DNA from 4 places in the Neobacillus camarae genome. Region 3 is predicted to be linked to each of the others. Evidence: riboswitches for the same ligand, from Rfam matches in the RefSeq annotation. Region 3 holds a riboswitch; each other region holds the start of a gene.

Region 1 (5,541 bases), on a different contig from region 3:
CCTTAGTGAAGATTCCGTTAATACACATTTAATTAATGAACTCGATATCCCAGTAACTGTCATTGGAACAAAAGACATTGTAGTAGCAGCTAGTCCTGATGGGATTCTGGTTGCCGATAAGGCTTCAAGCCCGAAAATTAAAGATTTAATTGGTGGTTTCAACCAGCCCCCAATGTATGAAGAGCGAATTTGGGGCTGGTCCCGAGTACTGGATTATACCCAATATGATGACGGAAACGAAATGGTTACAAAACGAATATGCATCCATGAAGGAAAAAATTCCAGCTATCATTACCACAATTTACGGGATGAAGTTTGGACGATTGTCCGTGGAGAAGGTGAATTAGCCCTAGATGATTATATTACTCGTGTGAAAGCAGGGGACATTATTCATCTTCCAGCAGGAAAAAAACACGGCATTAAAGGACTTTCGGAGTTAGAATTTATTGAGGTCCAAACGGGAATGGGGATTAGTGAGGAAGATTTCACTCGCCTTTACTTTGAATGGGATGATGTCATTAATCATTTTAATAAGTCAAAAGCAAAAGTGATCTTATAAAATAAGGGAGGGACTAAGTTCTTTCCCTTTTTATATTAATCTATCCTGGAACCAATGATTTAAAACTTCCAAGTACATTGAATCAATTGTATAGAAATCCTTGTTCAGAAATGTGGAAGTTTCGTAGCTATTATATAACTCTGCTAAAGTTAGGTTATTAATAATATTTGTTATTTTTTTGTTTGATTTAATTTGTATTCTAAAATGTGAATTGAACCCATCTGGATTTTTTTACTTACTCTAGTAAAGGTGGAATTTAAATTGAAAATTGCTGTAGCTGGAACTGGTTACGTCGGCTTAGTAACAGGTGTGTGTTTAGCTGAAAAAGGGCATTCTGTTTCTTGTGTTGATATAGATAAGAAGAAAGTTTCCTTGATGAACTCTGGTGTTTCCCCTATTTATGAACCAGGTTTAGATGAACTAATGGTAAAAAATATGAATAAACTGACCTTCACCACTAATTATAAGGAAGCATATAAAGATGCTGATGTAATTTTTATTGGAGTTGGAACCCCTGAAAAGCATGATGGTTCTGCTAATTTATCGTATGTGTATGCAGTTGCGGAACAAATTGCCCAAAGCATTGAGAAAGACTGTGTAGTGGTTGTGAAATCAACTGTACCGATTGGAACAAACGATAAAGTGGAGGACTTGATTAAAAACAACCTTGCTCATAACGTTAAGGTATCAGTTGCTTCCAATCCCGAGTTTTTGTCACAGGGTACAGCTGTACGGGATACCTTGCACGCATCTAGAATTGTTATTGGAGTAGAAAATCAGGAAGCTGGAGAAGTACTGCGGGAAGTATACAAAGATTTTGAGGCACCTATTGTCGTAACGAATCGCAAAAGTGCCGAAATGATTAAATACGCATCTAATGATTTTCTAGCCCTTAAGATTTCTTTTATTAATGAAATTGCTAACCTTTGTGAAATCATTGGTGCGGACATTGATGATGTTGCGCTTGGAATGGGGTATGACAGCCGTATCGGGAATAGATTCTTAAATTCAGGAATTGGTTATGGTGGATCTTGTTTCCCGAAGGATACAAAGGCTTTACACTGGCTGGCTAACTTCCATGATTATGAGTTGAAAACAATTAAGGCTGCAATTGATGTAAACGAAAACCAAAAACTCAAATTAATTAAGAAGTCTCGTAAGTATTTTGATAGTTTAAAAGGATTGAATATAGCCGTTCTTGGTTTAACGTTCAAACCCGGTACGGATGATTTAAGAGAGGCACCATCTTTAGTTAATATCCCTATTATGCTGGAGGATGGCGCTAATGTTAGAGCATGGGATCCTGTAGGCGTGGATAACTTTGAGAAGAAATACCCTAACGAGATTACTTATTGCCCAACTATTGAAGAGACAATTAAAGATGCTGATGTCTGCTTTATCTTTACGGAGTGGGATGAGGTCAAAGACTTTGATCTATCACAATATAGCAAGTTAATGAAGAACCCTATCATTCTTGATGGTCGTAATTGCTATGATTTAACAAGTGCGAAGAAAGCTAAAATTGTTTATGATTCCATTGGTAGAGAAACAGTAAATACATTAGAGGTTTCACTGGTATAATACTTTAGTGAGCCTTGGAAGAAATGATGAGAGGGAGGAGATTTAAGTCCTTCCTCTTTTTGAATTACAACTTTATACATTACATAGATAATGAAATTCTTTTTTTAACAGCCCAGATAAACGTAGGTCTCCCTGTATGAAGGCCTGTTGGCTGTTTATAATATGATGATGGGGGATTAGATTCCCTGTTTGGCAACAAGGGGGAAGTGTAGTGACGAAGCAGAAGAAGTGGGCTAAAGGGGCGATTGTATGGATGATATGTATCTTTTGCTTTACGCAGCTGCCCTATTTTACAGGGGAAAACACCTCTAAAGCAATCCACAAGATAGTGGAAACGGAACATAAGGCAATCAGTACACCAAGTGCAGACAATCAGGAGGTTGGTATTTTAAACCTAATGATGAGAAAATCAACCCATTTTCTAGTGTTCGGATTTCTTGCATTTTTATTGTTTAAGTCACTGGGTGTAAAACGATTCTCTTATTTCTTGGCATGGCTAATTACCTTCTTTTACGCGATGACGGATGAATACCATCAATCGTTTATGCCAGGAAGAGTCTCTTCTTTTAGGGATGTTTTAATCGATTCATTTGGTGCCTTTATTTTCTTGACGATAACCTATTTGGTAAATAGACGAATAAAGGCAAGGACTCGTTAACCGGTACTTATTCAAACTCGGCTGCCACGAATGAGTGGCAGCCGAGCCTTTTCTATGTATATAAATTATAAGATAAAATGCAATATGATCCTCAACCAGCCGAAAAACGCTAACCACAATGGAACACTTAGAGAAGTGCCCCATACTAACCCAACTAGAAAATTCCCTTGCTCGTCCATCGAAATCAACTCCCATATAGGTTGGTTTCAATTCTTTTAGCTACGCCATAATTTGTAACCGTTTTCATTAATGTGTATACATTGAGTCGATCTACAAATCAGTTTAAATTCTGGTTATAGAATTTTTCTAGTTGCTGGTCACCATTTTTTGCTGCCATCATAAGACTCATGATCAAAACAATGAAAGTGGACCCGACAAGTAATCCTGCAAGAAAATATAACATAGTACCCCTCCTGAACTTTTTAAACCCATAATTCGCAGGAAGGCTTCATATTCGGCACCTGGCTGGCATAGTTTCAAGAACCGTAGCCCCTATAGTTTTGCGCCACCATCTTTCAACGGCTTTGCCCTTTCGTACGAACTATGTCTATTACAATCATATTATACCATATCTTGCTAATGCTAAATAGCAAATAAACTATTAACAAAGGGCAAACCAAAAAAACAGGAGAATATAAACGGTAAAGAAACAAAAGGCCCAGCAGTCTGTTAATCATGGCTTTTGTAAAGGAGGATTAGCTACAGCAAGAAAGGTGTTACAACTACATATTTCGGTGCCTGTCACCGCCCGAAGTTTGTCGAGATTTGTAGAATGAAAGTTTGTTATTTTTCAATATGCAGTAATCGCCGTGGAATTATACCATGGTATAATTCCACGGCGATTACTGTGATTCCTTCTATATATAAAGGGAAAATATAAAAAATTTGCTATTCCAAAATGGCCGGAAGTTGACGGATTGCCTGTCCGGTATTAGACGGTTATAAAATTCCGGTGCCTGTCACCACCCTGTCACCACCCGAACAATGCGAATTTTGTCGAAGAATGCATGGTTGCTAGCTGTACGGGAAGTGGTAGAATGGGGGTGTAGTCTTAGGTTGCCGTATATAGTATTCCTCAACTGATTTTCTCCTTTCTAACGATTCCTATCATTTTTTCTCACTCTCTTCACTAATTAGAATTCCCATTGCTATTTGCAGGTTACAGATTTAAGAATACGAGGCTTTTCCAGGAGGTTGTTTTATGACTGTGAAGGTGTCAAGTATTGGCTTAAAAGGGTTAGAAGGCTACTGCGTTCAGGTGGAGGTGAGGATTACGCCTGGCACGGAGTCAATGGTGATTGTTGGGTTGCCTGATGCCTCCGTTAAGAGTCACGGGAGCGGGTAATTGCGGCACTGAGCCGGTTTGATGCCGACGTGACGGACCAAAAGGTGGTGGTGAATCTTTCGCCAGCGGAACAGAAGAAAAATGGACCGTTGTTTGATTTGGCGATTGCCATTGCCGCTTTAAAAGAGCTGAATTTTATTAAAGGCGAGATTCCTTTGGATACGGCGTTTATTGGCGCTCTGTCTCTTGATGGGACAGTGGTAAAAGCGGAAGGGATGCTGCCGGCATTGACTGCGGCAAAAAGCCTCGGACTCAAAAAGGTTTATTTTCCTTTTGACCCATCCATTCCCATCCAACTGCTGCAAGGACTAGACTGTCGGGTGGTCCAACATATTGAAGAAGTCGTACAGCATTTAGAGGGGCAGGAAAGTTTGACATTGATTCCAGCGGCGGTCTCTGAGGCTCCTATACCACAGTTTTCGCATCGTCCTTTAAAGGATTTCGCCCATGTAATCGGTCATGAGCAGGCGAAGCGGGCTCTGATGATTGCTGCGGCTGGCGAGCATAATGTGTTAATGAGCGGTCCGCCTGGCTGTGGGAAGAGTTTGCTGGCGGAAACCTTTCCATCAATTCTGCCTTCGCTGACCAATCAATCCCAGCTCGAAGTTATGAGCTTATACCAATTGGCGGGTGAGAAATTAATCCATCCTACCCCGTATCGTCACCCCCATCATTCGGCATCATCTGTTGCGATTATTGGCGGCGGATCCACACCTCGGCCGGGAGAGATTTCTTTGGCCCATCATGGAGTTTTATTTTTAGATGAGATAGCAGAGTTCCCCAAAAAGACACTGGATATGCTGCGGCAGCCGCTGGAGACAGGCGAGGTGACGATCAGCCGGGCCCATTCCACGGTGACCTATCCTTGTTCCTTTATCCTGATCGGTGCCATGAATCCATGCCCCTGTGGATACCTTGGCTCCGCCAGCCACTATTGCACGTGTTCCTCCAAACAAATCCAAGCCTATCGAAATCGTTTGTCAGGTCCAGTGTATGACCGGATTGATATCCTTTTATCCTTAAAGTCGGTTAACCTTAATCAATCCATCATTCGGAACAAGTCTTCCAAGGAAATCAAGAAATTGGTGGAATTGGCTCGTGAACGCCAATACGAGCGTTATCAGCAAGAAGTTACCAATGCGAAGGTGCCAGTTGAGATTCTGTTGGAGACGTGCCGAATATCGAGTAACCAGCAAAACATGCTGACAAATGTGGTAGCCAAGCAAAATTGGAGCAATCGGGTGCAAATCAAAATCCTTAGGCTGGCCAGGTCGATATCCGATTTGGCGGGGGAAGCAGAGATTTCCGACCAAGCCATCTGGGAAGCAATGGCGCTAAGGCGCTGGAGCTACCAAAAACAACAGAGTGTCGCGAGGGAAACTTGATATGTCACGTGAG
Region 2 (5,541 bases), on a different contig from region 3:
ATGTTAAGATTTTTCTATCATTAAGTGAAAAATTATATTAAAAAATAAAAAACTTAAAAACCATCTGGGGGAGTTATTTTATGGTTGAGCTCAAGGAAATAGTGTCTAAGTTAGATGATGAACTTGATATAAAATCATATGGAAAGGATGCATCTTTCAGTCGATTCATACCAAGAGTTTATGAACCTTTAAATTTTGATTGGAAAGCAGCCTTTGAAAAAGACTTTGTGGAATTATTTAATGGCCTCATGTTAAAAGGGGATACAAATGTAGAGAAAATTTTTCTAGCTGTGTTCCCTACAGACCAAGTATTGAAACGGTTTATAGAAGAAAGCAAAAGCGGTGACTTCCTTTTTATGCACCATCCCTTATTGATGGAGTGTGGGGACCCAAAAGGGGAATGGGGACAAGGTTTTGTGCCAATTAAAGAAAAATACATTCAACAAATGAAAGAGAAAAACCTGTCCGTTTATACTTGCCACATCCCATTGGATTGTCATAAACAATTGGGCACAAATATAGCCATGGCCAAAAGGCTAAATGCCGAAATCCTTGTTGATGCATCATTGCAGGCAAAAAATGAATATGTCCTATATGCTAATATCGAAAAAACAAACTCTGACAAGCTGATTTCCACTTTAGAGAAAATCTTTGAAATTCCTTATGTTGATTTTGAAGGTCAAAAATTGGCAGATATTCAAAGGGTTGCGATTGTTGCTGGATGTGGTGATGTAGTGGATTGGATGAAAGAAGCGGAAGAGAATGGTGTTCAAGCTTACATTACGGGCGAAATCCATTGTCATATTGATAATGAATATGGTAAAAAAAATACAAACAAATGATGGACTACGCTTCGAATACTTCGATGTCTTTAATCGGCGTTTCCCATTCCGCATCGGAATATCTTGTTCATAGGACATTAATGAAGGAATGGTTCGAGAAAAACTTTCCTATTGAAACAGTTTTAATCCCACAGGAAAAATGGTGGTTATAAAGGTAAGCTGTGAAATGAGAGTTAGATCTTTTGATTTGGGCTTCTAGTCATTATGCTGCCCTGTTGTGTTTATTAAGCCATTTTTGCAAATGATATGATGGATTGATTGCATGTGAGTTCGTTGAAAAAGGGAAACTATTTGACATAACACTAAAAGGTGTTATTATAACTAGTGACATTAAAAGGTGTTATATAGATTTGGAGGTATTAAGGAATGGAAATAAATGAAACACTACCGGAAATCCGCAAAACGATGGTACTGAAAGCACCGATTGAAAAGGTATGGAAGGCCGTTTCAACATCAGAAGGCATAGCTGCTTGGTGGATGCCTAGTACCCTTGAACCGCTCATGGGCCATGAGTTCGTTCTTCAAGCAGGGCCATTCGGGGATTCTCCTTGTAAAATTACCGAGCTTGACCCTCCAAATAAGATTGGTTTCAACTGGGGAAAAGACTGGCATCTTGAATTTGAATTGAAAAAGGTAGATGAGGCGGCCACGGAGTTTACCTTGATTCATTCTGGATGGGATGCAGAAAAAACCACGGAATTTGGGCAACCGCACACAGTCATTCGTGGAGTGATGGACGGCGGCTGGGAGAAAATCGTCAAAGAAAAGCTTCCTCACTATATCGAAGGATAATCTATTGGATGCATCCTTTTTCTTAATAGAAATTAAATACGGATGAGGAGAAAATCTATATGGAAAAAATAGACATAGTAAAAACAGTATATACTGAGCTTTTAGATGCTTGGAATCATCGGAATGCACGTGATATGGCCAAGTTATTCGCTAAGGATGGAGAGATGATTGGGTTTGATGGAAGCCAAGTTATTGGCAATCAGGAAATTTTTGCGCATGTAGCGCCCATTTTTGAGCATCATTTAACTGCCCGATATATCAGCAAAGTGAAGCATATCCAGTTTCTTAGTCCTGATATTGCTATTTTGAGGGCCATTGCTGGTATGGTGCCCCCTCAGCAAACGGATCTCAATCCCAATGTAAATGCGCATCAAACTTTGGTATTGGTAAAGATGGATGGAGTATGGCGTATTCAACTGTTTCAAAATACACCGGCACAATTTCATGGAAGACCCGAGTTGGTGGAGCAAATGACAAATGAATTGAGGGAGTTGTTGTCATAAAACGGAAGTGAGCTTTTTACTTTTATCGGTCTAGGGAAGCAAAGGGGGAAGTGCTATTCACTTCCCCTGTTTTTCTCAATATTGGTTTGTCAGCAAGGTCAATAGTGTACTAAGGACTGCGGTGCCAAGCAGTATAAACACATAGGCTGCCTTCTTTTTTAACCGTTTCCTCCGGACATATTCTTCCGGTGTGGTCCATAAACTTTTTGACATAAAACATTACTCCTTTATGATGAGGCTGTGTTAGGCTTGCTTGCTTTTTTCCGCCCCAATGCGCTTTTTTACACAGCCGTTATAAAAAAATGAATAGACCCTAAACGGAGGATTGTGTTAGGGTCTATGTCACTATTCTTTCGTTACAGATAATTCGATATGGCGGTCTGCCTCTTTGGCAGCTGTCATTAGACTCATAATTACTAGCATGAAAAAGGACCCCGTCACTAAACCTGCAGCAAAAGCAAACATTGTGTTCCCTCCGTTTTACATAAATCGCAGGAAGGTTCATATTCGGTAACTGGCTAGCATAGCGTTGCGCCTTAGCCCCTGTAGTTTTGCGCCATCACCTTTCGGTCATTTTGCCCTTTCGTACGAGTTATGAATGTGATTAACAGTATTTACCTGTTATTTTTTATATCGGCATCCTTCTCCAAAAAGTTTAGGGTTCAAATAACAACTTTTTAAAAAATAATTCCTACACAAGTAAAATTGCGGCAGCCATCATCAGCTGCCGCGCAGAATTACGATGGTCACCCGGCGGTTGGCCTGGCGATGCTCGTCTGAGTCATTGGGATAAAGGGGCTTAAATTCACCATATCCGGAAAACTGCATCCGGCTTGGGGCTACCTGCTGGGTCTCAAAATAGTGAAGCACGCTTGCGGCACGCGCCGCGGAAAGCTCCCAGTTGGAAGCATAACTCGTATTGTGGGCCGGCACATTATCCGTATGCCCTTCAATATTGATTGGATTAGGCACCGTATTGATCAGGCCGACAATTCCGTTTAGAGTCTGATACGAACGCTCCTTCAATTCCGCCCGTCCGGAATCAAACAACACCACTTCTTTTAGGGACACCTCGATTCCTTTTTCTGTTTCCTGAAGCGTAACCGAGCTTTGCAGATTGTTGGCGTTGATGTAACTTTCCAACTGCTGCTTTAACACATTGAGTTCTTTGTCATTGTTTTCTCCGGTCTCTTCCTGTTCGGCATCCGCTTTAGGGAGTGTAGGAGACAGTCCGGCTTTTTTCTCCTCAATTTGGGTTCCCGTCAGTTCCGACTGGAACGATTCCATGATGGATTGATATTTCTCTTTGTCAATCGTGCTGGCCGCATACAGCACAATAAATAACGCCAGCAGTAATGTAAGCAAATCCGCATAGGGGATCAGCCAGGACTCGTCCGTATGTTCTTCGTGTTCGTTGTCAAACACCCGCTGCCGTCTTTTCATGCCATGCTCTCCTCCAAGTCCTCCCCAGGTTGTTGTTTTTCTAAGGCCTTTCGTTCGGAGGGTGGAATATGGACAGACAGTTTTTTCTCTAAAGCGCTTGGGAGCACTCCTTGATAAATCGACAATAGCCCCTCAACCATTAAAAGCTTTAATTCCTGCTCCTGTTTGGACAGCCGCTTTAACTTGTTGGCTAGCGGGTTCCACAGCACATATCCGGAAAAAATCCCGAGCAGGGTGGCGATGAAGGCAGCGGCGATGGAATGGCCGATTTTTTCAATTTGCGATAACGAACCGAGAGCGGCAATCAAACCGACGACGGCACCAAGCACCCCAAGTGACGGAGCATAAGTGGCTGCTTGTGAAAAAATCAGCGCACCTGTCTTGTGGCGCTGACTAATCGCTTCTATCTCCTCCATTAACACTTCCTCGATAAATTCAGTTTCATACCCGTCAATAATCATTTCTAATCCTTTCTTGAAAAAAGGGTCATCTGCGGATTCGGCCATTTCCTCCAGTGCCAAAAATCCTTCCCGTTTGGCAACTTCCGCGCATTCGATTAAAATCTTTACCTGTTCTGCTTTCGAAGGGAGCTTCGGTTCAAACAGGGCAATTTTCAGCAACTTCGGGAAATTCTTGATTTCGCGAAACGGAAACGCAATCAACAAGGCGGCAACGGTACCGCCAAAAATAATCAAAAATGCCGCAGGGTTGTTCAAAGCCGTGAGCGGCGCGCCTTTTAAAATCATTCCGACTCCGATGACGAGCAGTGCTAATAAAATTCCAAAAATACTAGACATAATTTTCTCCTTTGGTTTATTCTTTAGTGTAGTTTTATCAAAAGCAATTGCTCCGTGTACTTTGCGAAAGGGGTGCCTCGAATGAAGATCCAACAGACCCATGGAGTCAGCCAGGAACGCTTTGTATCTGTCCGGGAAAAGGGAAAGGATTCCCTTGCTTTCCAGCAAGTTTTTCATGAAACACAGCACGATTTCACCGGGGAACGCCTGCAGACGCTTCTGAAACAGCTGGACCAAAACGGAAGCCGCCTTGCTGCCTCCCAATCCGTTAAGGATTTGCTTGACTATAAACAAAGCATCCAGGATTTTTTAAAAGAGGTCGTGCAGAACGGTTATTCCTTAGAAGAGTATCGGCATTTTCAATCCAATGGACGAGATAAGAAGCTGAAAATTATTAAACAAGTTGACCAGCAGTTGATTAAAATTTCGGAACAGGTCATGGAAAAACAAACCTCATCGGTGGAGCTGTTAAAGACCATCGGCGAAGTAAAGGGATTGTTGGTCAATTTATATACATAAGGGAGGACTGAGAATATGCTGAGAGGGATTGATACGGCCGCATCCGGCATGATTGCGCTGCAAAGAAGACAAAATGCGTTGACGAATAATCTAGCAAACGCGGAAACGCCCGGTTTTAAACAGGACAGCAGCCCATTGCGGTCATTTCCGGAAATGCTGCTGTCGCGCATCAATCAAAATACAGGGATGGCACCCAAAATTGGGACTTTATCCATGGGGGTCTATAACCAGGAGAACTTGCCCTTATTTTCGCAGGGAAGTTTGGTAAGCACGAACCTGCCGTTTGATGTGGCGATCAACGACCAAGCACTTGCACCAAATCTGGAAAACGGCCAGACTGTCCAGCCGGCTGCTTTTTTTGCGGTACAAACAGCGGATGGGGGAATACAATTAACCCGCAATGGCCGGTTTTCGGTCAATGAAAATGGCCAACTGGTGACAGCCGCTGGAGATTTGGTATTGGGAAAGGACGGCCAGCCGATAGCGGATGCAGAAATTTCCGGTGGTGATATCTCCATCGGAACGGATGGTGAAATTATTGTGCATCCGGGAGACACTGCGAGTGCACGGATTGTTGGTTCGCTCGGCATCATGGTGGTAGACAATCCCAATCAATTAGTCAAAAAAGATAATGGATTATATGAA
Region 3 (5,541 bases):
CCATTGTTATAAAAGGATAAGGAAGATACCAAATCATAGGTGAATTGGTCTGCTATTATAGTATGCCATTTCGAATGTTCTCCACAGAAACGGAACTACTTATTTTTTGAGTCAGTCTTCAATATTTCCAGATCATATATGAAATGAATCCACCGTAAAAAACCAATAACTTATAAAACAATTCCGTTGTCCTTAACCCTTATAATTTGTTATTGATAAGTGAAACTCTATACGGATGAATTTCTGCCGTCATGATTCCCTGTAAGACAGATGGGTCATTTTCCATCATTTTATAAGCGGCTTCCATGGATTCAACCTGAAAGACAACAATGCCGAATGCACCATCTAGACAAGGTCCCGCCAAAATTAGCTTGCCTTCATCTAAAAGGCCTTGAAGATACTCAAAATGATGTCCCATGATTTCTGATTCTTCCTTTGTCATGGTTTCCAAAAAATCTGGCCGTGTTGGTTTGATTAAGTATACAAATTGTTCCATCCTAGTTACTCCCCTAATTCATCAGTTATTTAATAAAAAAATTCGACTTATTCGCGTCCATTTCCTTTATTAAAACGCCCACAAAAAAAGCAGGCATACTAGCCCGCCAATTTTCCGTATCCTATTAATTTATTGCTTTCGTCAAACGGTTTTTATCGATTTTGGCTTTTGGAATATCGACGAGTCCTTGTTAGTTATGAGAACCATTCAAACCTTTCGCCTGATTTTTGGCACGATACATCGCCGAATCCGCATTTTTTATCAGCTCTTCGACCGTTTCCCCATCCTCTTGAGAAAATGCCACACCAATACTTGCTGCAATGCAAATCGTATGGCCCGATATTTTAAATGGTTCGGAGATTACCTCCTTAATCCGCTCAACTAGAGAAGTAAAATCAGCCCGGCATTTAACATCCGCTTGAAAAACCGTGAACTCGTCACCACCCCAACGGGCGGCAAAACCCTTGTCTCCCACTGCGAATGTCAACCTTTTTGCCGCTTCTATAAGAAGTTGGTCACCAATATCGTGGCCAAAAGTATCGTTGACGTGCTTAAAACCATCCAAATCAAGCAACATCAGTCCATGACATTCACTTTTAGATTCCTCTAAAAGTAGACGGAGGCGTCTCTTAAACAAACGCCGATTTGGCAATTTAGTTTCACTGTCATGATAGGCATAGTAGGCAATTGTCTCGTCTGTTTCTTTACGGTCTGTAATGTCCTGCCCCACCCCAATGGTTTGTATGATATCTCCTGAATGGTTGCGGATATATTGAGCTGTAGTCTCATACCACCGATATTCTCCATTTTTATGCCGAACTTGACCGGTAAATCGTACCGTATCCTGATCGACGTACAACGAATCGCGATGCTCTAGAAATTTTGTATTGGTTCCAGGGTGGTTAAAAGATGCTGCGGGTTTCCCAACAACTTCATCTGGAGTATATCCAAGTAATGCCTTCACATTGGGAGAGATATAAGTGAATACTCCATCAGCTGAAATAGATGAGATAATGTTTAGGGACTTTTCTGATATTAACGAGAACATTTGCTGAATATCCGATATTTCCTGCATGTTAACTAGACTCCGATTAAATTTGATTCTACCATTATATTTCATCTTATAACGTAAAACAAAGGATATTTTTTCCCGATCCTAGTATCCGGGTGATTTCACTTTCGATTGAAATTTCTCCATGTTGAGCTTCAGTAATTTTGTTCCCATCTCCATTGCTCCAGAAGAAATGTCCAAACAAAAAAGTGCAGCGGCTATAATAAACCATTGCACTTTTTTGTTAATTTAAGCTTATCCAAGCCTTGTTTAAGACTGCCATTTGCATTTTTGGTTCCGGAGCTATTTTTCTGCCAGATCAGATAGTTAACTTAGAATCCCTTTACTTAAGCGAAAAACGCTTTTTTTATTATCATACCATTCTAAGGCGACCAAAAATAACCTTCTTACCAATAATTCTTCTTCCAAAACTTTTACATCATGATCATACTTTTCCAGTATAGAATTAACATATAACTCTACTAGATTTTCATCACTTAGTACTCTAACATCAAAATATGGTTCTTGTTCATAAGCAAGAGCTGCCACAAAGATACACCCCTAAAATATGTTCTATTTTAGGCAACTCAGCCGTCATAGTGTAACACCTTAGACCTGAAGCTTTGCGTCCCAATCTTTCGAGTGGTTTGCCTTTTTCTATTAAAATAATTATTTTATTATTAAAATTATATTACATTTTTACAATAATTGAAAACAAAAATTCTAAAAAAGTGTTAATTAGTAATCAATATTTTTTCTCTAATAAATACATCAATCTTTCTTTTACTGACTCCCATTCATCATCCACTATACTGTAGAATATATTGTCGTGTATGGTACCATCTGGTTTGATTCTATGTTTTCGAAAAGTTCCCTCTTTTGTTGCCCCTATTCGCTCGACTGCCTTTTGAGATCGTAAGTTTTGTCCACTAACCGAAAATTGAACCCGAATGACGTTTAGTTCTTCAAAGCAATACTTTAATAATAAATATTTGCATTCTGTGTTTACGTTGGTTCTCCAAACTTCTGGTGAAAGCCAGGTCCAACCGATCTCCACATTGCGATTAACCAAATCAATATCACCAATTCTAGTCGTTCCGATTATTTTTCCTGTCAGTTTATCCTTTATAACAAAAGGGATTTGCTTTCCTGCCTTTTTGTTGTCCATCGCTGTCATTATTATTTGCTCTAGATCCTCCACTGTTTTCACTTGCCGCCAGGTATATTCCCAAATATCAGGACTATTTAAAGCCTCAAATAATGGTTCCTTATACTTAACTTTTAGTGGAATAAGAGAAATGGACTCCCCATTTAAGATTATTTCTGTTTCCAATAGCATCCTCTCCCTTTATAGGGAATTAATTTCGCCACTCTATGAAACAATACCTGCTTACACCAGCTGCTCAGTTCACACAAAAAAACCGGCTTACTGTAAAAGCCGGATTTAATGGTTGAGCAGGTATCATCGAATAGTAAAATCACCTGAACTTGTTCTCGCTGTTAATGTAACCTTGCCGTCTCCGATTTTTCCAACGATTCGATGTTCTGACTTCTCTGAGTAATTCATCTCGTCTAAATGGGCTATTCCATCACCTGAACTCGTTTTGTAATCCACTTTCAATGAGGTCGGTGATTTGGTGAAACTCACATCGATATCACCGCTGCTAGCTTCCAACTCGACATTCCCCTTCATTTCTTTCATTTTTGCAACAATGTCTCCAGAAGAAGTATTCATCTTGATGTCCTCGGATACCGTATTCCCTGATACAATATCACCACTGCTAGTAACTAAATCAGTTCCCTTGGCCTCGTTATTGTTTATCGTAATATCGCCGCTGCTTGTTACAAACTCCATTTGATTGGAGCGATTTTCAGAAGCCACGATGTCTCCACTAGATGCATGAAGCACAAAATGATCTTCGGCCACTGCGTCTGTAGCTTTAATATCCCCTGATTGTGTTTCAATCGTTATGACTTTTCCTTGAATTTCCTCTAAGTTTATATCACCGGATGCCGCCTTGATTTCAATCGAATCATAAACTTTTTCTGGCACTTTGACATTTAGTTCTACCTTGGTAAAGTTAAACATCATAAATTGAAACTTATCTTCCTTATCCATTGTGATTTTAAGGGTATTGCCGTCTTTGGCCATATCTAGCTTATAAAGATTTTTACTCTTTTTCCCTGCTTTTCCTGAAAATTCTGCTTCAATCTTATCTCCGTTAGTTGACACAAGCTTGACATCGACAGTTGGTGATTCAATGCGTACATTTCGGATTCCTTCGGCTGATGCCTCTTTTGATTGATGAACACCCACAGAACTGAATGTAAATGCCTCCGCACCGGAAGTGTTGATGGACATAATCACACCAACCACTCCAATTATTACTAATGCTAACGCCCCGTACATTAATTTTCTCATTTTTTATTCTCCTTTTATTAGTCTACTATTCCAGTTTACGTATTTACTTAAAAGCTTGTAGAAACCTTTCCCAGCTATAGCCATACCTGCTCCGAGAGCCACTCCTACTCCGCAAACAATCAACGATAAAAATAACTCGAAGTTTGTAAATCCGCCCATAAACACCTGTGTCAGGACAAATAGCGGGGATAATACAAAGCAAATTGCTACGATGCATAGTGACAAATAAACTCCAAAAATCGCAAGTACAGGACCTAATACAAAAATGAGATTAAAGAAAAATAAACTGAGGGATGCCAGAATGATTCGACCCATATTACGGTAAGGATCTTTTTCAGTATCGCTCGGCAACGGATAGGTATCTTCTAATGTCGCGGATAATTTGGGGTCCGCTAATCGATTTTCATTTGCCACTTCCATTAGATCCTTATATAGTTCAACCAGTTTTACCCGGTCCTCAAGCGGCAGCCCTTTTAATCGCTCATCTAACTCTTGGAGCATTTCTTCTTTATTCATGTTCTTCGTTCCTTTCTTTACCCTATGGCCTTATCATACAAAGAAAAAGTCATATGACCGTAGTGCAGCCAGTCATAAAATAAAGCTAATTACAGCCTTTTTAATAAAATTCTTTATTTTTAGGCTATGACTAATGTCCAAATTCTTGTAAGATAGGTAAGGATAGGTAAAAAGTATCAGGGGTGGGGCGTAACATGAAGACAGACCATAATTGGATCTGGGTGGACTGGTTTATTTTTTTCCTAAGACTATGCTGGTATCTTTCTGGTGTTCTTTACTTTATTCTTCATAGGGAAGAATCAGGAGGGTTATCTTTTTTCGTTTTTATCGGTATATTAACAGTTTCCTATATTGTCCCCCATATTTTTTGGAGGCCCGGCTACAAAAATCCGATCTTCTACCCTGTTGCCGAACTGATAGTGACAGGCGGAGCTGCCATTTATTTTAATATCGTGCGACAATTTGACCTTGGCACCTCTACCGTCATCATGACTTTCTTAATGATCGGTTACCTTGCCACCAAACAGACGGCGAAGTGGACCTTTCCCTTATTTTTTATTGTCTTCCCGATCCCGCGTTTATGGACTACTGACACAGCCACCTATCTGATGCAGTACATCGATATCTTTATCTTTTTCGGCTTTGGGGCCTGTTTTAACTATGTCATTCAGTCGCAGCAACGGACCAAACGGATGATCGAAGAAAATAGTAAACAATATAAATTAATCCAAGAGCAATATCGGGTGCTTCAGCAATATGCCGAGCAAATTGAGAAGGTCACGCTGCTTCAAGAACGGAACCGGCTGGCTCAAGAGCTGCACGACACGATTGGCCATCATTTTACTTCAGTTACTGTTGGACTAGATGCGGTATCGTATTTGCTGGAAACCGATGTGGAGAAAGCAAAAAAGAAAATAGAAATGCTAGCGAATGTTTCTCGTAAAGGCTTAGATGATATTCGAAAGCACATTCATCAAATTGCGCCAGAGGAAAATGAAGAGCGATTGTCTTTCCTTTTACATCAGATTGCGGCTAATTTTAAAGAAAATACCGATA
Region 4 (5,541 bases), on a different contig from region 3:
AGCAAACAGCCGAGTAAAACAACTGGAAAAGAGGGAGAACCGACTGCTGCTTTTGATCTGTTGCTCCAATTGTCCAGCCAGGAGGAAGAACCGGAAAGTGAGCCAAATGCAGACCTACCTCAATTGCTGCTGTTCCCGTTCCTTCAACAGGCAGGCCGCATAAATCAGCTTTGTCCTAATGCGGGAAATCCCGATGTTGAATCTAATCAGGAGGGATTGCTTCAACCGGTAGTAGTGACAACAGGAGATATCCCAGCTGCCTTGTTACCTGAACACCCCGACATACCGGCTATGGAACTTCAAACGAAAGATGGAGTGACTGGAGAACAGCAATCGGGAACAGGCACCTTTCAGGTATTGGATGGGAGATCCCTAGCGGAACCGACACTTAACAAAGAAGAAGCCATCCCCTTTCAAATGCAGACTAAAGAAGATGTAAGTGGATGGGACTCCCCACAAAAGGCGACCGATGATGTTCAAGTGGTGAACTTAACACCGCAGGTGATGGTGTCATCCGGAAATGAAATGACAACTCAGGCCATGGTTGCCCCTAGTGGGGATCCGACCGACATGCCGGCTCAAACCGTACGGGCGGATCGTTTCGACCAAGACATCACGCAGTTTATCGAGTCCGCTATCCAAGTGTCCGGTTCCGAAGATGGAATTGAGGCGGCCTTTACTCTGGTGCCGAAGCATTTAGGGAAAGTGGAGGTCAAAGTTAAAATTCAGGATGGACAAGTAACCGCAGAATTCTTGACCAGCACGCCGCTTGGTAAGGACTTGTTGGAAACCAATGTCCAAGCATTGCGCTCCAGCCTTGAAACACAAGGACTGCAAGTGGCCAAAATCGATATCACCCAGCAAATCCAAAGCCCGGCCCTCAACTTCATGGGAACCCTCTCGCAACGGGGAGATTCACATGGCAGACAAGGCCAACAGCCGGATTCCCGAAAGCGTGGCGGCCTGCAAGCGATACAGCCCCAAGAAGAATATCGCGAATATGATTTGCCTATAGATGGGGCTTCACAAATTAACACAACTGCCTAAGGAGGACCAGCCGTGACAACGATTAATTCTATCAACAACTACACAACCGCATCCGCAAGCACCCAGGCAAAACAAGATTTAGGAAAAGAAGCGTTTCTTAAAATATTGGTCACCCAACTGCAAAACCAAGACCCGACCCAGCCGCAGCAGGACGGGGAATTCATTGGACAAATGGCGCAGCTCAGCGTACTGGAGCAGTTGTCCAACTTAAATAACTCGCTGACAGCCTACCTCGAGTCAAGCAATAATCTCAGTCAGCACTCGTACGTGTTGGGCAATACCGTCACCTGGACGAATCCTGAAACCAATGCACAGGAGAGCGGAATCGTTACGGGGATTAATTATAAAAACAATCAGGTCTACTACAAAGTCGGTGACCAAGAAATTGTATCGAGCAGCATCACTTCCATGGAAATCAATCAAAACTAGGGGGAAAACCACATGTTACGTTCATTAAATTCAGGAGTATCAGGGCTTAAAGGGTTTCAAACGAAGTTAGATGTCATTGGTAATAACATTGCAAACGTCAATACCGTAGGATTTCAAAAAAGCCGGGTCATGTTTGAAGATATCTTCAGCCAGACCGTAAAGGATGCAACTGGACCCAAGGATAATCCCGCCTCAGGCGGTACCAATCCGATACAAGTCGGGTTGGGAACTAAAGTGGGCAGCATTGATACGGTGTTTACGCCGGGAAGCCCGACGACAACGAATATCGGCACCGACCTCTATATTGATGGAGATGGCTTCTTTGTGGTTCAAAATGCGGCCGGGGAACAGTTTTTAACACGGGCCGGCAATTTCAAAGTAGACAGTAACAATCAGTTGGTCTCCCAAAATGGCTTGTTTGTTTTAGATCAAACAGGTGCCACAATTACCATTCCGAATAAATACATTTCCTTTGCCATTGACTCCACCGGGGAGATCATTGGGGTGGATGCGAAAGGCAACAGTGTAGATTCCACTATTAAAATCGGAACCGTAGAGGTAAACAATCCAGGCGGGCTTGATAAAGCGGGAGGATCTTTATATTCGTTAACCCCAAATGCCGACAGCCGCAGAATGGCAGGTCTGCTAAAACAGGGCAGCGATGCTTCGATTATCTCAGGCGCCCTGGAAATGTCGAATGTCGATTTGTCAGAGGAGCTGACCGACATGATCACCGCTCAAAGGGGCTTCCAAGCCAATGCGAAAATCATCACCGTGTCCGACTCCATTTTGGAGGAACTAGTAAACTTAAAACGATAACCACCAATGTGAGAATATCATCCCAGATATTCTCCTTTTTTTGACAAAAATATATATAATTCGAACGCATTCGTCATTTTATGGGGGTATTCTACAAAATTTATTTGAAAATATATATTTGTAATGTTATCATTTTCCTAGAATAATTCGAAAATTGATAAAGGCAAACCTGGGGAAACCCAGTGACGCAAAGCTAAAGGGGCTAAATTGTCAATACAGTATGCTCGCCAGCTACCGATAATAGGTTTGTTGTCCTAAACTATCTATGTTTATTTGCTATGGACGAGACTATTCTTCGGGGTGGTCTCGTCTTTTTTTGTGGGCATATTTAAATAGTCTTTAAGGAATAAGAGGTGTGAATAAATGGACAATGGTATGCCGAATTCCCTAAGTTTTGGTGGTGGCCCAGCTGAACCAAAAGTCTACGATTTTAAAAAAGCATTGCGGTTATCAATGGAACAGGTCCGGGTTCTGACTAGAATTCACGAGAACTTTGCTTATCAATTTGCTTCGTTTATCTCCTCTGAATTGCGGACGTTTGTCCAAGTGGATGCCGCCAGTGTGGAACAGATGCTGTACGAGGAATTCATTAATCAGCTGCCCGATACCACGATTTTAAGTGTGTTTGAATCCGGAGAGCAGGGCATCCGCATGGCGATGGAATTGAATCCGCAAATGGCGTTTGTCATGATTGACCGTCTTTTGGGCGGTAAGGGGACCATTGGGGAATGGGGAAGAACTTCTCTTACGCCGATTGAATCAAACGTATTGAAGCGCCTGCTTGAGGGCGTGGTCCAAATTCTTCAGAAGGCCTGGAGCGATATTATGGTCCTGCCGCTTGCGTATGTCAATATGGAAACCAATCCGCAGTTTTTACAATTGGGAATTCCCACTGAAACCGTAATCGTCATCCGCTTCCAGATTACCATCGGAAAGATGGAACAGATGATGCATTTGTGTATTCCTTACATATTGTTAGAGCCGTTTATACCCAAACTGTCCTCCCATAACTGGTACGGACATGGAAAATGGGCGAAGAACAAGGATGAAAGTGAATTTTTGCAAGGGCGGATTGAGCATTTGACGGTTCCGGTTATTACAGAATTGGGACGGGCATCCATCACGATTGAGGAACTGCTTGGACTTTCTGTGAATGATGTTATTCAATTGCACCAACTGGTCGATGAGCCTTTGCAAGTAAGGGTCAATGAAGAAGTGAAGTTTTTCGCGCATCCTGGCACGAAGAAATCCAGGGTAGCAATGAAAATTGAACATGTGGTGGAAGGAGAGAGGGCGCGTGATTGAGCAGGGGAAACTCACCCAGGATGAAATGGCTGCCTTGCTTGGCGGTGACAGGCAGGAAGTGGCCGAAAAGCCGTTTCTGTTTACAGAGCTTGAGCCTGATCCTGACCAAGGACCTCAAACAGAACAAATGAACTTAGACCTCCTTTTGGAGATCCCGTTAGAGATTGTCGTGGAACTGGGGAGAACCAAAATGAAAATCAGCGAGGTGCTGGAATTAACGAGCGGTTCCATTGTGGAGCTGGACAAGATGTCAGGGGAGCCGGTTGATATTTTTGTCAACAATAAGCTGATTGCCAGGGGCGAAGTGGTCGTCATCGAGGAGCACTTTGGCGTAAGAATTAAGGAAATTTGCCAATCACCTTTATAAAAGGGATCCAAACATATGTATGAGGAAAAACAGGCTCAACTTAATCATTATTTGGACTTAACGGTGAGGGTTTTGGAGGCGCTGAAGCAGGGGGCCGAGGAGAAGGTACCGGAACTCATCGGGCAGCGGGAAGAATGCATAACCGCCATTAACCGGCTGGATGAGAAAGCGGGGAAGCCACTAATGAATGAATTCATTCGCAGGATTTTGAACCAGCTTTTGTCCCTGGAAGAGGAAATCAAACCAGAGCTTCAGCGTGTGATGCGGGAAATGTCCAGCCGAAACAGGAACGAGCAAAATAATCAATTCGTCAAGAGGCAGTACGAAGATTGGCAGGCAGTTCCTAAGGGTGTTTTTTATGACCGGCGGAAGTAAGGAGTGTGGAAACATGAAGAATTTAAACGAAATTTACCAGAGAAACCAGGTGTTAACGGCCAAACCTGAAGAACTGACACTCATGCTCTATAATGGCGGGGTCAAAAATCTCTATCAGGCAAAAGTGGCCATCGAGAATAAGGACCCTGCGAAGGCCCATTCTTTAATCATAAAAACGCAGGAAATTCTTACAGAGCTTATGGTGACGTTGAATATGGATTATGAAGTATCCAGGTCTCTTTTTTCTCTCTATGAATATATGAAACAACGATTGATTGAAGCGAACATTGGAAAAGATGCGGGAATAGTGGATGAAATAGAAGGAATGTTTCGGGGGCTGAAAACCACTTGGTCAGATGCCATTAAAACCATGAAGACCAATTAATCAGCAGTTATTTTAAAAAGAGAGGGTGACAAGATGAACCAGCTGATTGGAATCATGTCGAGTGCTTTGGATGCCTCTATGTTACGGCAGAAGTCCATTTCCAATAATATTGCCAATGCCGATACCCCAGGGTACAAGCCAACCAAGGTTTCCTTTGAAGAGCTTCTGCAAAAAGAAGTCCAAAGCCAATTTGTCGGGAAACGCACGAATAGCAAACATGTCACCATCGGAGCGGCCTCTGCTATTCCTACTGCTAAGCTCGAACAGCAACAAGACGTTGCATTTTCCACAAGCGGGAACGGTGTCGATTTGGACGCGGAAATGACACAGCTGAGCCAAAATAATATTTGGTATCAAGGATTAACCTATGGAATCAATGAAGAGTTTAACTTATTAAAAACATCGATTAGTGGAAGGGGATAATCACCGTGTCGATTTTTCAATCTTTAAATATCAGTGGTTCCGCGTTAACCGCGAATCGCCTTAAGCTGGATGTTGTATCCTCTAATATCGCAAATGCCAACACCACGAGAAGCCAATACATCAACGGAGAATGGGTTCCCTACCGCAGGAAAATGGCTGTAGTGGCATCCAACCAGACCCCGGCATTTGCCAATTATCTTCAGAACGAACTCTCAGGAGTCCGCGTTACCAATATTGTAGAAGATACTACCCCGTTTCAGGCCGTTTATGACCCGTCAAACCCAGATAGTAATGAACAGGGCTATGTGATGATGCCCAATGTCGATGTGACGAAGGAAATGGTCGACTTAATGTCGACATCGCGAGCATATGAAGCCAACGTCACCGCATT

Evidence for each region. A riboswitch is a leader RNA that binds a small molecule or an ion and turns the genes downstream of it on or off. The one in region 3 is predicted to bind cyclic di-GMP.
Region 1: linked by a shared signal. The riboswitch ahead of ACY8D0_RS09945 (DUF3789 domain-containing protein) and the one ahead of ACY8D0_RS07765 (hypothetical protein) in region 3 are both predicted to bind cyclic di-GMP.
Region 2: linked by a shared signal. The riboswitch ahead of ACY8D0_RS11850 (DUF3789 domain-containing protein) and the one ahead of ACY8D0_RS07765 (hypothetical protein) in region 3 are both predicted to bind cyclic di-GMP.
Region 4: linked by a shared signal. The riboswitch ahead of fliM (flagellar motor switch protein FliM) and the one ahead of ACY8D0_RS07765 (hypothetical protein) in region 3 are both predicted to bind cyclic di-GMP.

Annotation. Positions count from the first base shown of each region.
Region 1 is NZ_JBUCKX010000002.1:460,378-465,918, forward strand. Features, by position in the region: gene ACY8D0_RS09930 (sugar phosphate nucleotidyltransferase) at 1-559, shown strand, start outside; gene ACY8D0_RS09935 (UDP-glucose dehydrogenase family protein) at 821-2,140, shown strand; gene ACY8D0_RS09940 (VanZ family protein) at 2,352-2,798, shown strand; gene ACY8D0_RS09945 (DUF3789 domain-containing protein) at 3,076-3,201, opposite strand; cyclic di-GMP riboswitch class I at 3,252-3,337, opposite strand; partial or broken gene ACY8D0_RS09950 (YifB family Mg chelatase-like AAA ATPase) at 4,000-5,528, shown strand; gene ACY8D0_RS09955 (REP-associated tyrosine transposase) at 5,530-5,541, shown strand, end outside.
Region 2 is NZ_JBUCKX010000002.1:870,129-875,669, forward strand. Features, by position in the region: partial or broken gene ACY8D0_RS11830 (Nif3-like dinuclear metal center hexameric protein) at 81-994, shown strand; gene ACY8D0_RS11835 (SRPBCC family protein) at 1,209-1,634, shown strand; gene ACY8D0_RS11840 (SgcJ/EcaC family oxidoreductase) at 1,694-2,137, shown strand; gene ACY8D0_RS11845 (hypothetical protein) at 2,213-2,350, opposite strand; gene ACY8D0_RS11850 (DUF3789 domain-containing protein) at 2,483-2,602, opposite strand; cyclic di-GMP riboswitch class I at 2,644-2,727, opposite strand; gene ACY8D0_RS11855 (flagellar motor protein MotB) at 2,858-3,580, opposite strand; gene motA (flagellar motor stator protein MotA) at 3,577-4,377, opposite strand; gene ACY8D0_RS11865 (YaaR family protein) at 4,459-4,896, shown strand; gene ACY8D0_RS11870 (flagellar hook-basal body protein) at 4,912-5,541, shown strand, end outside.
Region 3 is NZ_JBUCKX010000001.1:1,686,801-1,692,341, reverse strand. Features, by position in the region: gene ACY8D0_RS07775 (YciI family protein) at 200-496, opposite strand; gene ACY8D0_RS07770 (PAS domain-containing protein) at 687-1,571, opposite strand; gene ACY8D0_RS07765 (hypothetical protein) at 1,875-2,096, opposite strand; cyclic di-GMP riboswitch class I at 2,126-2,209, opposite strand; gene ACY8D0_RS07760 (GNAT family N-acetyltransferase) at 2,293-2,886, opposite strand; gene ACY8D0_RS07755 (DUF4097 family beta strand repeat-containing protein) at 3,010-3,969, opposite strand; gene ACY8D0_RS07750 (DUF1700 domain-containing protein) at 3,973-4,485, opposite strand; gene ACY8D0_RS07745 (sensor histidine kinase) at 4,680-5,541, shown strand, end outside.
Region 4 is NZ_JBUCKX010000002.1:889,655-895,195, forward strand. Features, by position in the region: gene ACY8D0_RS11930 (flagellar hook-length control protein FliK) at 1-1,047, shown strand, start outside; gene ACY8D0_RS11935 (flagellar hook capping FlgD N-terminal domain-containing protein) at 1,060-1,476, shown strand; gene ACY8D0_RS11940 (flagellar hook-basal body complex protein) at 1,489-2,295, shown strand; cyclic di-GMP riboswitch class I at 2,448-2,534, shown strand; gene fliM (flagellar motor switch protein FliM) at 2,659-3,600, shown strand; partial or broken gene fliN (flagellar motor switch protein FliN) at 3,698-3,967, shown strand; gene ACY8D0_RS11955 (flagellar protein FliT) at 3,983-4,342, shown strand; gene fliS (flagellar export chaperone FliS) at 4,356-4,727, shown strand; gene flgB (flagellar basal body rod protein FlgB) at 4,761-5,150, shown strand; gene flgC (flagellar basal body rod protein FlgC) at 5,156-5,541, shown strand, end outside.